One region of the Micromonospora sp. NPDC049301 genome, then DNA from elsewhere that is predicted to be linked to it. Evidence: riboswitches for the same ligand, from Rfam matches in the RefSeq annotation. Region 1 holds a riboswitch; each other region holds the start of a gene.
What was found. Region 1 has a riboswitch for cyclic di-AMP ahead of AB0K07_RS17735 (hypothetical protein). Riboswitches for the same ligand answer to the same signal wherever they lie in the genome.
Positions count from the first base shown of each region.

Region 2: linked by a shared signal. The riboswitch ahead of AB0K07_RS03680 (hypothetical protein) and the one ahead of AB0K07_RS17735 (hypothetical protein) in region 1 are both predicted to bind cyclic di-AMP.
Region 3: linked by a shared signal. The riboswitch ahead of AB0K07_RS01410 (NlpC/P60 family protein) and the one ahead of AB0K07_RS17735 (hypothetical protein) in region 1 are both predicted to bind cyclic di-AMP.

Region 1 is NZ_JBFAQO010000005.1:414,286-417,550, forward strand. It holds gene AB0K07_RS17725 (AAA family ATPase) at 1-451, shown strand, start outside; gene AB0K07_RS17730 (cation diffusion facilitator family transporter) at 558-1,475, shown strand; cyclic di-AMP (ydaO/yuaA leader) riboswitch at 1,618-1,749, shown strand; gene AB0K07_RS17735 (hypothetical protein) at 1,806-2,813, shown strand; gene AB0K07_RS17740 (hypothetical protein) at 2,932-3,265, shown strand, end outside.
Region 2 is NZ_JBFAQO010000001.1:773,060-776,324, forward strand. It holds gene AB0K07_RS03675 (carbonic anhydrase) at 112-825, shown strand; gene AB0K07_RS03680 (hypothetical protein) at 884-1,903, opposite strand; cyclic di-AMP (ydaO/yuaA leader) riboswitch at 1,908-2,038, opposite strand; gene AB0K07_RS03685 (YibE/F family protein) at 2,205-3,265, opposite strand, start outside.
Region 3 is NZ_JBFAQO010000001.1:297,023-300,287, reverse strand. It holds gene AB0K07_RS01420 (pyridoxamine 5'-phosphate oxidase family protein) at 1-237, opposite strand, end outside; gene dcd (dCTP deaminase) at 337-915, shown strand; gene AB0K07_RS01410 (NlpC/P60 family protein) at 976-1,953, opposite strand; cyclic di-AMP (ydaO/yuaA leader) riboswitch at 2,029-2,165, opposite strand; gene AB0K07_RS01405 (hypothetical protein) at 2,488-3,265, shown strand, end outside.

The DNA.
Region 1 (3,265 bases):
GCACGACTTCACGCTGACCACCAACTACCGCAACTCGGCGGAGATCTTCGCGGTGGCGGCGGCGGAGATCCGCCGGCTCTACCCCGACCTGCCGCTGCCGACCGCCGTCCGCTCCACCGGCGTCGACCCGGTCGAGCTGGTGGTGCCGCCGACGGAGCTGGAGACCGCCACCGTGGAGGCGGCCACCGGCCTGCTGGCCGAGGTGGAGGGCACGGTCGGGGTGATCGCGCCGGTCCCCCGCCGCGACGAGGTCGCCGGTTGGCTCGGCGCCCTGGGCGCGCCGCGCCTGCAGGTGGTGACCAGCCTGGAGGCCAAGGGCATGGAGTACGACGGGGTGGTGCTGGTGGCTCCCAGCGAGATCCGGGCGGATCCGGGCGCCGGGGTGCGCACGCTCTACGTCGCGCTCTCGCGGGCCACCCAGCGCCTCACCACGATCGACCCGACCGGCTGACCTGCGGCGCTGGGCCCTCCCGCCCGGTGACCTGACGTACACTTGCATACATAGCGATGTGCGCATACATTTGACCGGGTCCGGACCGACGGCGGAGGGTGGTTTCGTGGGCGCAGGTCATGACCACCACCACGGGGCGGTGGCCAACGCCGCGCACCAGCACCGGGGGCGGCTCTGGACGGCGTTCGGCCTGCTCGCCAGCCTGATGGTGGTCGAGGCGGTGGCCGCCTTCCGCACCGGCTCGCTGGCCCTGCTCTCCGACGCCGGCCACATGTTCACCGACGTGCTCGGCATCGGGATGGCGCTGGCCGCGATCACCGCCACGCGGCGGGCCACGGGCGACCCGCAACGCACGTTCGGGCTCTACCGACTCGAGGTGCTCGCCGCGCTGGCCAACGCCGTCCTGCTCTCCGGCGTCGCGGTCTACGTGGTGATCGAGGCGATCGGCCGGTTCGGCGACCCGCACGAGGTGCTGGCCGGCCCGATGCTCGCCGTGGCCGTGCTCGGCCTGCTCGCGAACCTGGGCGCCTTCGCCCTGCTCCGCGCGGGAGCCCGGGAGAGCATCAACCTCCAGGGCGCCTACCTGGAGGTGCTCGGCGACCTGCTCGGCTCGCTCGGCGTGATCGGCGCGGCGCTGCTCATCCAGGTCACCGACTGGTGGTGGGCCGACCCACTGGTCGCGGTCGCCATCGGCGTGTTCATCCTGCCGCGCACCTGGCGGTTGGGACGGGCCGCGGTCCGCATCCTGGTGCAGGCCGCCCCGGAGCACCTCCAGGTGACCGCCGTGCACGACCGACTGGCCGCGGTGCCCGGCGTGGTCGAGGTGCACGACCTGCACGTCTGGACGCTCACCTCGGGCATGGAGGTGGCCTCCGCGCACCTGACCATGGCGCCCGGCGCGGACGTCGGCATGGTGCTCACCGCGGCGCGGACCGCCCTGCACGAGGACTTCCGGATCGAGCACGCGACGTTGCAGATCGAACCAGGCGCAGCCCCCGGGGCCTGCGGTTCGGTGGAATGGTAACGGCGTTTCAAGAGCTTTACTCGTCTTCGCCCCAATTTTCCGTGACGACGCACGCACCGTCCGTCACATCGGCTGCACTGGTCCCATCCGCACCGGTAGGCTCGGTCCCGGCCACCACCCGGCGGCGCCCTCCCGGCGCCGGTGGCGGCCGCCGCCTAATCGCCCGAGCGGGCGAACCGGGGAACCATGTTCCTGGGGTGCATCCGCGTCAGCGGTAGGGATCTTCCGTCCCGAACCCGTCAGCTAACCCGGTCGGCGGCTGACGGAAGGACATGCGTAGTGGTACCAGCACGACCACCCGCCGCCCGACTGGCGGCCCTGATCGTCGCGATGCTCGCCCTCGGCGTCGCGATCCCCGCCGGCACCGCCTCGGCCGCTCCCCCGACCGGCCTGCGGGCCGCCGCGGCCCCCAATGGCGACGAAGAGGGCGGCACCCCGGCGCTGCGGGCCCAACTGGAGGCCGCCAGCAAGGGATACCTGGACGCGAAGCGCGCACTGGACATCTCGGTACGACGGCAGCAGCAGCTCGCCACCCAACTCAAGACCACCGAGACCGAGTTGGCGGCGCGCAGCGGCAAGGTCGACGAGATCGCCGGACTGGCCTACCGCACCGGCCGGCTCGGCACGGTGTCGGCGCTGCTCAGCAGCAGCACGCCCGAGGGCTTCATGGACCGGGCCGTCACGCTGGACGCGGTCGCCGCCAACGAGGACCGGGCCCTGCGTGACCTCATCGCCACCAGGGACGAGGTCACGCGTACCCGCGTCGCCCTGGACGGCGAGATCCGTGAGCAGCGCAAGCAGGTCACGGTGATGGCCAAGCGCAAGGAGCAGGCCGAACGGGCGCTGACCGTGGCCACCACACCGAGGCCGACCGCCGCCGGCTCCAACCGGGGCACGTCCACCGCCAACGCGACGGCCGCGCCGCGCAACTCCGACGGCTCGTGGCCGTCCGAGTCGTGCAGCGTCAACGACCCCACTCCGGCCACCGGGTGCATCACGCCGCGCACCCTGCACGCGCTCAACCAGGCCAAGGCCGCGGGCTTCACCCGGTACGTCTCCTGCCACCGCTCGGGCGGCTCCGGCGAACACCCGAAGGGCCGGGCCTGCGACTTCGCCGCGCAGAAGAACGGCTTCGGCGGGGACGCCACCGGCGGTGACAAGACGTACGGCAACAACCTGGCCGCGTACTTCATCCGCAACGCCGACCGGCTCGCCGTGCTCTACGTGATCTGGTACAGGCAGATCTGGCTGCCCAGCAGCGGGTGGAAGTCGTACAGCGGGGCGGGCGGCGACCCGTCCAGCGACCACACCAACCACGTGCACCTGTCGGTGTACTGACCCGACCCGGCCGGTGCCCCCTGACGTGGGGGCACCGGCCGGCGTACGTCGGTGGGCGTACCCGGGATGTCGCCGACGGTCGGACGTTTCGGGCGGCCACGGCGGGCAGCATCCTGGTATGCGTCGGATCCCGCCCACCGCCCGCAAGGCGCTGCTCACCCTGCACCTGGTCACCTCGCTCGGCTGGCTCGGCGCCGACCTGACGCTGCTCACGCTCGGCGTCGCGGCGCAGCGCGGCGCCGACCCGGCCGTCGTCTACCCGGTCGCCGCGCTGGTCGGCACCACGCTGTTCGCGCCGCTGAGCGTGCTGGTCTGGCTGGTCGGCGTGGCCAGCGCGCTGCTCACCCCGTGGGGCCTGCTGCGCTACCGCTGGGTGCTGGTCAAGCTGGTGATCACCACGGTGATGGTCGGGCTCGTGCTGTTCCTGCTCACCCCGAACCTGCGGCACGCCG
Region 2 (3,265 bases), on a different contig from region 1:
ATCTTGACGCATCTTGTGGTGCGTGTGACCGTGGAGCCCGAGCCAGCGCTCGTCGCCGGCCCCCGTGAAGAGCCGGTTGAGCAGGTCAAAAGCGTGGAGACGAGGTGCGGGATGAGCAATCCCGGTACACCCGGCGGGCAGCCGGGTCCGCAGCGGACCACGGACCCGGTGCCGGCCGATCCGGCCCAGGCGTACGCCGAACTGGCTGCCGGCAACCGCCGCTTCGTCAGCGGCGCCCCGCGCCACCCCAACCAGGATGCCGGGCACCGGGCCGCGGTGGCGGACGGGCAGCACCCGTTCGCGGTGATCGTCGGCTGCTCCGACTCCCGGTTGGCCGCTGAGATCATCTTCGACCGTGGGCTGGGTGACCTGTTCGTGGTCCGCACCGCCGGGCACACCGCAGGCCCCGAGGTGCTGGGCAGCGTGGAGTACGCGGTGACCGTGCTGGGCACCCCGCTGGTGGTGGTGCTCGGTCACGACTCGTGCGGCGCGGTGCAGGCGACCCGCGAGGCGGTCACCACCGGCGCCCAGCCCCTGGGGCACCTCCGCGCCGTCGTCGACGCCGTGCTGCCGAGCCTGCGCCGTGCCGAGGCCGAGGGGGTCGACGACATCGACGGCATCGTCGACATCCACATCGCACAGACCGTCGAGACGCTGCTCGGACAGTCTCCCGTGCTGGCCGCTGCGGTGGCGCAGGGGCGGTGCGCGGTGGTGGGGGTGTCGTACCGGCTCGCCGCCGGAGCCGTGCGTCCGGTGGCCGCCGTGCCGGCCGCGACGGTCGCCGGCGCGGCCGGCGCCAGCATCCCGGTCGCGCCCGCCACCTGACACACGGCGAGGGCCGTCCCGCCTGACGCGGAACGGCCCTCGACGCGGAGCACGCAGGTCAGAGCAGCGACATGTGCACGTGGTCGGTGTGGTTCGACGGCCCGCTGTACGACTTCCAGCCGGTCGCCGGGAACCAGATCTGCCGGTTCCAGATCACGTAGTAGATGCCGAGCCGGTCGGCGTTGCGGATGAGGAACGCGGCGACGTTGTTGCCGTACGTCCGGGTGTCCTCGTTGTGCCACGGGCTGAAGCCGCTCTTCTGCAACGACCAGTCACAGGCGCGGCCCTTCGGGTGCTCCCACGGGCCGCCGGAGCGGTAGCAGCCGACGAACCGGTTGAAGCCGGCTCGCTTGACCTCCTTGTACGCGTGCAGGGTGCGCGGGGTGACGCAGCCCGAGGTGGTCGGGTCATCCTCACTGCACGACTCGGACTTCCAGTCACCGTCGGCGGTCCGTCCGGGGCCGAGCCGGGCGACCGGCGAGGTGGCCGACACCAGCCCACCGGTGAAGCCCTTCCCACCGACCAGCGCGAGCGCCTTGTCCGCGTCGCGCTTCTCCTTCGCCATCAGGGCGGTCTGCTTCTGCTGCTCGCGGACCTCCGCGTCGAGGGCAAGCTTGGCCTGCTCGGCGCGAGCCTTCACCGCGTTGACCTCGGCGAGCTTCTTCTCGTTGACCATGTTCATCTCGTCGAGCGCGGCGGCGCGCTGGACGAACGAGTCGGGGGCGTCACTCTCCAGCAGCATCGCCATCGGGCCGATCCGGCCGGTGCGGTACGACTGGGCGGCGATCTGCCCGACCTGTGGGGCGAGTGCGTCCAGGTCGGCCTTGGCCCGGTCGACCTCCAGCGCCAGCTGCAGCTGCTTCTTCTTGGACTTGTCCAGCCTGGACTTGGCGGCGGAGTAGTCGCGGTTGGTCTTCTCGATGACGTCGTTGAGCAGCTTGGGCTCGCCGTCCTCCTCGTGCCCGGACGGTGTGGGGGTCGTCGGGGCGGCCTGTGCCGGGAGGGGTCCGGCGAGCACGGTCAGTGCGGCGATCACGGCCACCACGGGTGTCAACCAGCGGCGTAGGGGTGCCGTCACAATGTTCCCTTCCGTCGACCGCCGACCGGGTTAGCTGACGGGTTCGGGGCGGAAGTGGCCCCTACCGCTGTCGCGGATTCACCCCACGTACCTGGGTTCCCGGCTCGCCGGTTGGCGATTGGGCGGTGGTACCGCAGACGCTGCTTCGCGCCTTCGGCGGTAACCGGCAGCGAGGTTACCCGAGAGTCCACCGGCTGAGCTACGCCCGGATGCCGACTAAAAGTGTCATTTCGCCATGGCGCTGAGTGACCAGTGACGTGGTTCTCAGGGCGGACGCCCCACCTGGTCACGCTGAGGAGTGTCACCATGCCGTATCCGTGCTCCTGTTCGGCTCTGGCCACCGGTCGGTGGCGGTGGACGAGGGGGTGGTCCGCGCCGGGTCGGGCGATGTGGGGTCGTGTCGATCCGTGCGCGGGGAAATCAGGGCGGCCAGTGCCTCGGCCCGGTCGGGCTGGGGTCGCGGGGCGGGCGCGTCCTCGGCGTGCGCGGGGCCCTGCCGGCCGGCTGCGGTCACCATCGCGGCCAGCCCGGTGGTCAGCGGTACGGCGGCGATCAGACCGAGCGTCGCCACCGCGCTGCGGACGATCTCCTGCGCGAGGAACTCGCTGGTCAGGATCTGCCCGATCGGCCGCGAGTCGGCGGTGAGCAGGAGCAGCAGCGGCAACGAGGCGCCCGCGTACGCCAGCACGATGGTGTTGACGGTGGAGGCGATGTGCGCCCGGCCGACCCGGGTCGCCGCCCGGTAGAGCTGCAGCCGGCTCAGCCCGGGGTTGGCGTTGGCCAGCTCGGTCACGGTGGCCGCCTGGGTGACCGTCACGTCGTCGAGCACACCGAGCGAGCCGATGATGATCCCGGCGAGCAGCAGGCCGTGCAGGTCCACGTCGGCCTGGAACATCGACAGGGTGGTGGCGTCCTCGCTGCCGAAGCCCGTGAGGTGGGTGGCGGCGGTGGCGATGGTGGCGAGCACGCCGGTGAGCACCAGGCTGCCGAGGGTGCCGAGCACCGCCACCGAGGTCTGCGCGGTGACCCCGTGCGTCAGGTAGAGCACCACGAACATGATCAGCGCGGCGCCGACCACCGCCACCAGCAGCGGGGACCGGCCCGCCCCGATGCCGGGCAGCACGAAGGTGAGCAGGATGGCGAAGCTGGCGGCCAACCCGGCCAGGGCGGCCAGGCCCCGCCAACGGCCGAACGCGACGATCGCGGCCGCGAAGATCACCGCCAGCCACAGCAGCGGTGCGGCGCGCTGGTGTTCGGCGATGTTCCAGCTGCTGGCGGCGGGATCGGTCGGATCGGTCAGCTGGACCAGGATGACCTCGTCGCCGACCTCGACGCGGGGTGCACCGGGGCCGGCGGGCACCG
Region 3 (3,265 bases), on a different contig from region 1:
GAACGAGTGCAGCGCGTAGCGACCGTCGCGTTCGAGGTCGCGGCGCTTCGGCGAGTCGATGATGAAGCAGAAGAGGCCCTCATCGGTGATGACCGGGGAGACCGGATGGACCCGGGGCCCGCCGTCGGCGCGGACCGTGGCCAGGTAGCCGAAGCCCGGCCCGTACTGCTGGAGGAGAACGCGGATCCCGTCGGCGAGTCGGGGCTCGTCGGCGGCGAAATCGGACCAGGAAGCCATGCGGGCATTCTATCGAACAAATGTACGAGCAGCGACCTCGACGCGCTGGTCACCGGCACCGAATCCTGCCCGCGCGGCCGACGCCGCTATGGTGGTCGGATGCTGCTCTCCGACCGCGACCTGGTCTCCGAGATCAAGGCCGGCACGCTGGGCCTGGAGCCGTTCGAGCCCACCCTGGTCCAACCGTCCAGCATCGACGTACGACTCGACCGGCTGTTCCGGGTCTTCAACAACCACCTCTACACCCACATCGACCCGGCCATGCAGCAGGACGACCTCACCTCGGCCGTCGAGGTGCCCGACGGCGAGCCGTTCGTGCTGCATCCGGGGGAGTTCGTGCTCGCCTCGACGCTGGAGGTGATCTCGCTCGGCGACCAGCTCGCCGGCCGGCTGGAGGGCAAGTCGAGCCTGGGCCGGCTCGGCCTGCTCACGCACTCCACCGCCGGCTTCATCGACCCGGGCTTCTCCGGGCACGTGACGCTGGAGCTGTCCAACGTGGCGAACCTGCCGATCACCCTCTGGCCGGGCATGAAGATCGGGCAGCTCTGCATCTTCCGGCTGTCCTCGCCGGCCGAGCACCCGTACGGCTCGGTGGTGTACGGGTCGCGCTACCAGGGCCAGCGGGGGCCGACGCCGAGCCGCGCCTGGCAGCACTGGCGCACCTGGCCGACCCGCTGACGCCGTGACGACGAGGGCCCGCCGCGACGAATCGCGACGGGCCCCCTCGGTCGTCCGGGATCAGCCCGGGCGGCCGTAGCTGTGGATCGGGCCGTCGTCGACCTTCTTCATCTTGATCGGTTGACCGGCCTGCGAGGCGTGCACGACCCAGCCGCCGCCGACGTACATGCCGACGTGGTGGATGTCGCTGTAGTAGAAGACCAGGTCACCGGGGCGCAGGTCGGCCCTGCTCACGTCCTTGGTCACCCGGCTCTGCTGGGCGGCGTTGTGCGGCAGCGACACCCCGGCCTTGGCCCAGGCGGCGAGCATCAACCCCGAGCAGTCGTACGAGTTCGGGCCCTCGGCGCCCCACACGTACGGCTTGCCGATCTGCGCGCAGGCGAACTTGACCGCCACGCCGGCACCGCCGCCGGGGTAGCTGGCCGGGCAGGGCGCCGGACGCAGCGGCCCGCCGCCACCGTTGCCGTACACCTTGAGGCGCAGCTTCTGCAGCCGGTCGATCTCCTCGTTGATCTGCTTCTTCTTGGCCGCCAGCTGGGCCTCGGTGCGGGTCAGCTGGGCGACCATCTCGTCCAGGGGCGCCTTCTGCCGGGCCAGCTCGTCGCGCAGGTCGGACACCTGCCGTACGTCCTGCTGCTGGTCGTGCGCGAAGCGGTCGAGCATCTCGAGCTGCCCGACCACCTCGCTGGGCGAGCTGCTGCCCAGCACGGCGTTGACGGTGGAGACGTTCTCGCCCTTGTACGCGCGGACGGCCAGGGAGCTGACCTTGTCCATCGCGGCGTCGACCTGGCGCTCCAGCGGGGCGATCCGGGCGGCCAGCGCGTCAGCCTGCCTGCGCTTGGCGGCCAGGTCGACGCGGGTGGCGTTGTGCCGTTCGATGATCGGTTCGAGCTTGTTCCAGTCGGCGTCGATCTGGCGCTCGATCTCGGCGACGGACGGGTCGGCGTGGGCGGCCGTGGCGCTGCCCGTCAGGACGACGGCGACGCCGACCAGTGCGGCGAGGGAGGTGGTGAAGCGGGACCAGCGTGGGCGCGGCACGATCGACGTCGGGCCGGCTGACGCCGACCGCTCGGACGACGGCCGCGGGGCATGGTGAGCCACCGGGTTCCGTACTCCTTCTTCCTGACCGCCTACCGGGTTAGCTGACGGGTTCGGGCGGGAAGGTGGACGCCCTACCGCAGTGGCTGCGGATTCACCCCGGAAAACCTGGGTCCCCGGCTCGCTCGGAAGCGACTCGGCGGTGTCGGTCCGTTACCGCCCGGGTGGGCGGAGCTGCTGTCGGCCCGACGAATGACCAGAGTAGAGACGGCCGTTACCAATCCGCAACCGGGGGGGCCGTGACACTCCGTACCAATTCGCGGCGCGGCCGCCGTCGACCGATCGCAGCGACGGCCGGCAAAAGACTACGAGCATTCTCTCTGAGTAGTAATTCATTTACATACCGCTGCGCAGCGGCTAGATTGGTCATCGTCGATAGATCACGGGGGCGTGGATCTACAAGACATACCGGAGGTTGCTCTCCCGCGGTCAGACGCGCACACCGTCGACGAGGGAGGCACGGTGCAAACAGGCATGGCGGAGGTTACCCAGCTCGCCCTGTTGGGCGTGGTTGCGGTGACGGTGGTCGTCCGAGCCAGGGGGAGACGCCGCTGGACGTACCTAGCCGGCGGACTGCTCGCCGGCGCGTGGCTGGCGCTGACGGGCGGCGCGGTCTGGGCGATGTCCACATCGATGGCGGCCGACCTTCCACCGAAGGCGACGAATCCCGGCAGTCCGTGCGTGGCGGGCGCGCCGGCACGGTCCTTCGACGTCTCGCTGATCAACATCCCGATCTTCCTGAACCGCTTCGGGGACGTGGTGCCGGAAGGCCGGATGTACGTTCTCGACGAGAACATCGGGAGGGTCCGTCAGGAGTTCGCCCAGGCGGCCGATCCGTTCCACCAGGCGGATCTGATCGAGCCCCTGGTGCTCCGCGCGCACCGGGGCGACTGCGTGACGATCCGGTTCACCAACCGGCTCCACGAGGCCGCACCGTCGTTCGTCCGGGACAACTCGATCTTCCTGCTGCCCGGCGAGCAGTTGGCGGCAGCGGGCACGGTTACGCCCGAACCACGCCGGTTCGCGCCGGCGCGGACCCGGCCACACAACGACTTCAACCCTGCTGCGGCGCCCGCGGCCTCCATCCACATGGAGGGACTGGCCTACGACGTCAAGGGGTCGGACGGGACGGCGGCCGGCTCGAACCCCGACTCGACGGTGGCACCCGGAGCCAGCGGCACATACCGGTACTCCGCGACGGTGGAGGGCGAGTTCCACTTCAACGACGGCGCGGATCTCTCGTCGGTCGAGA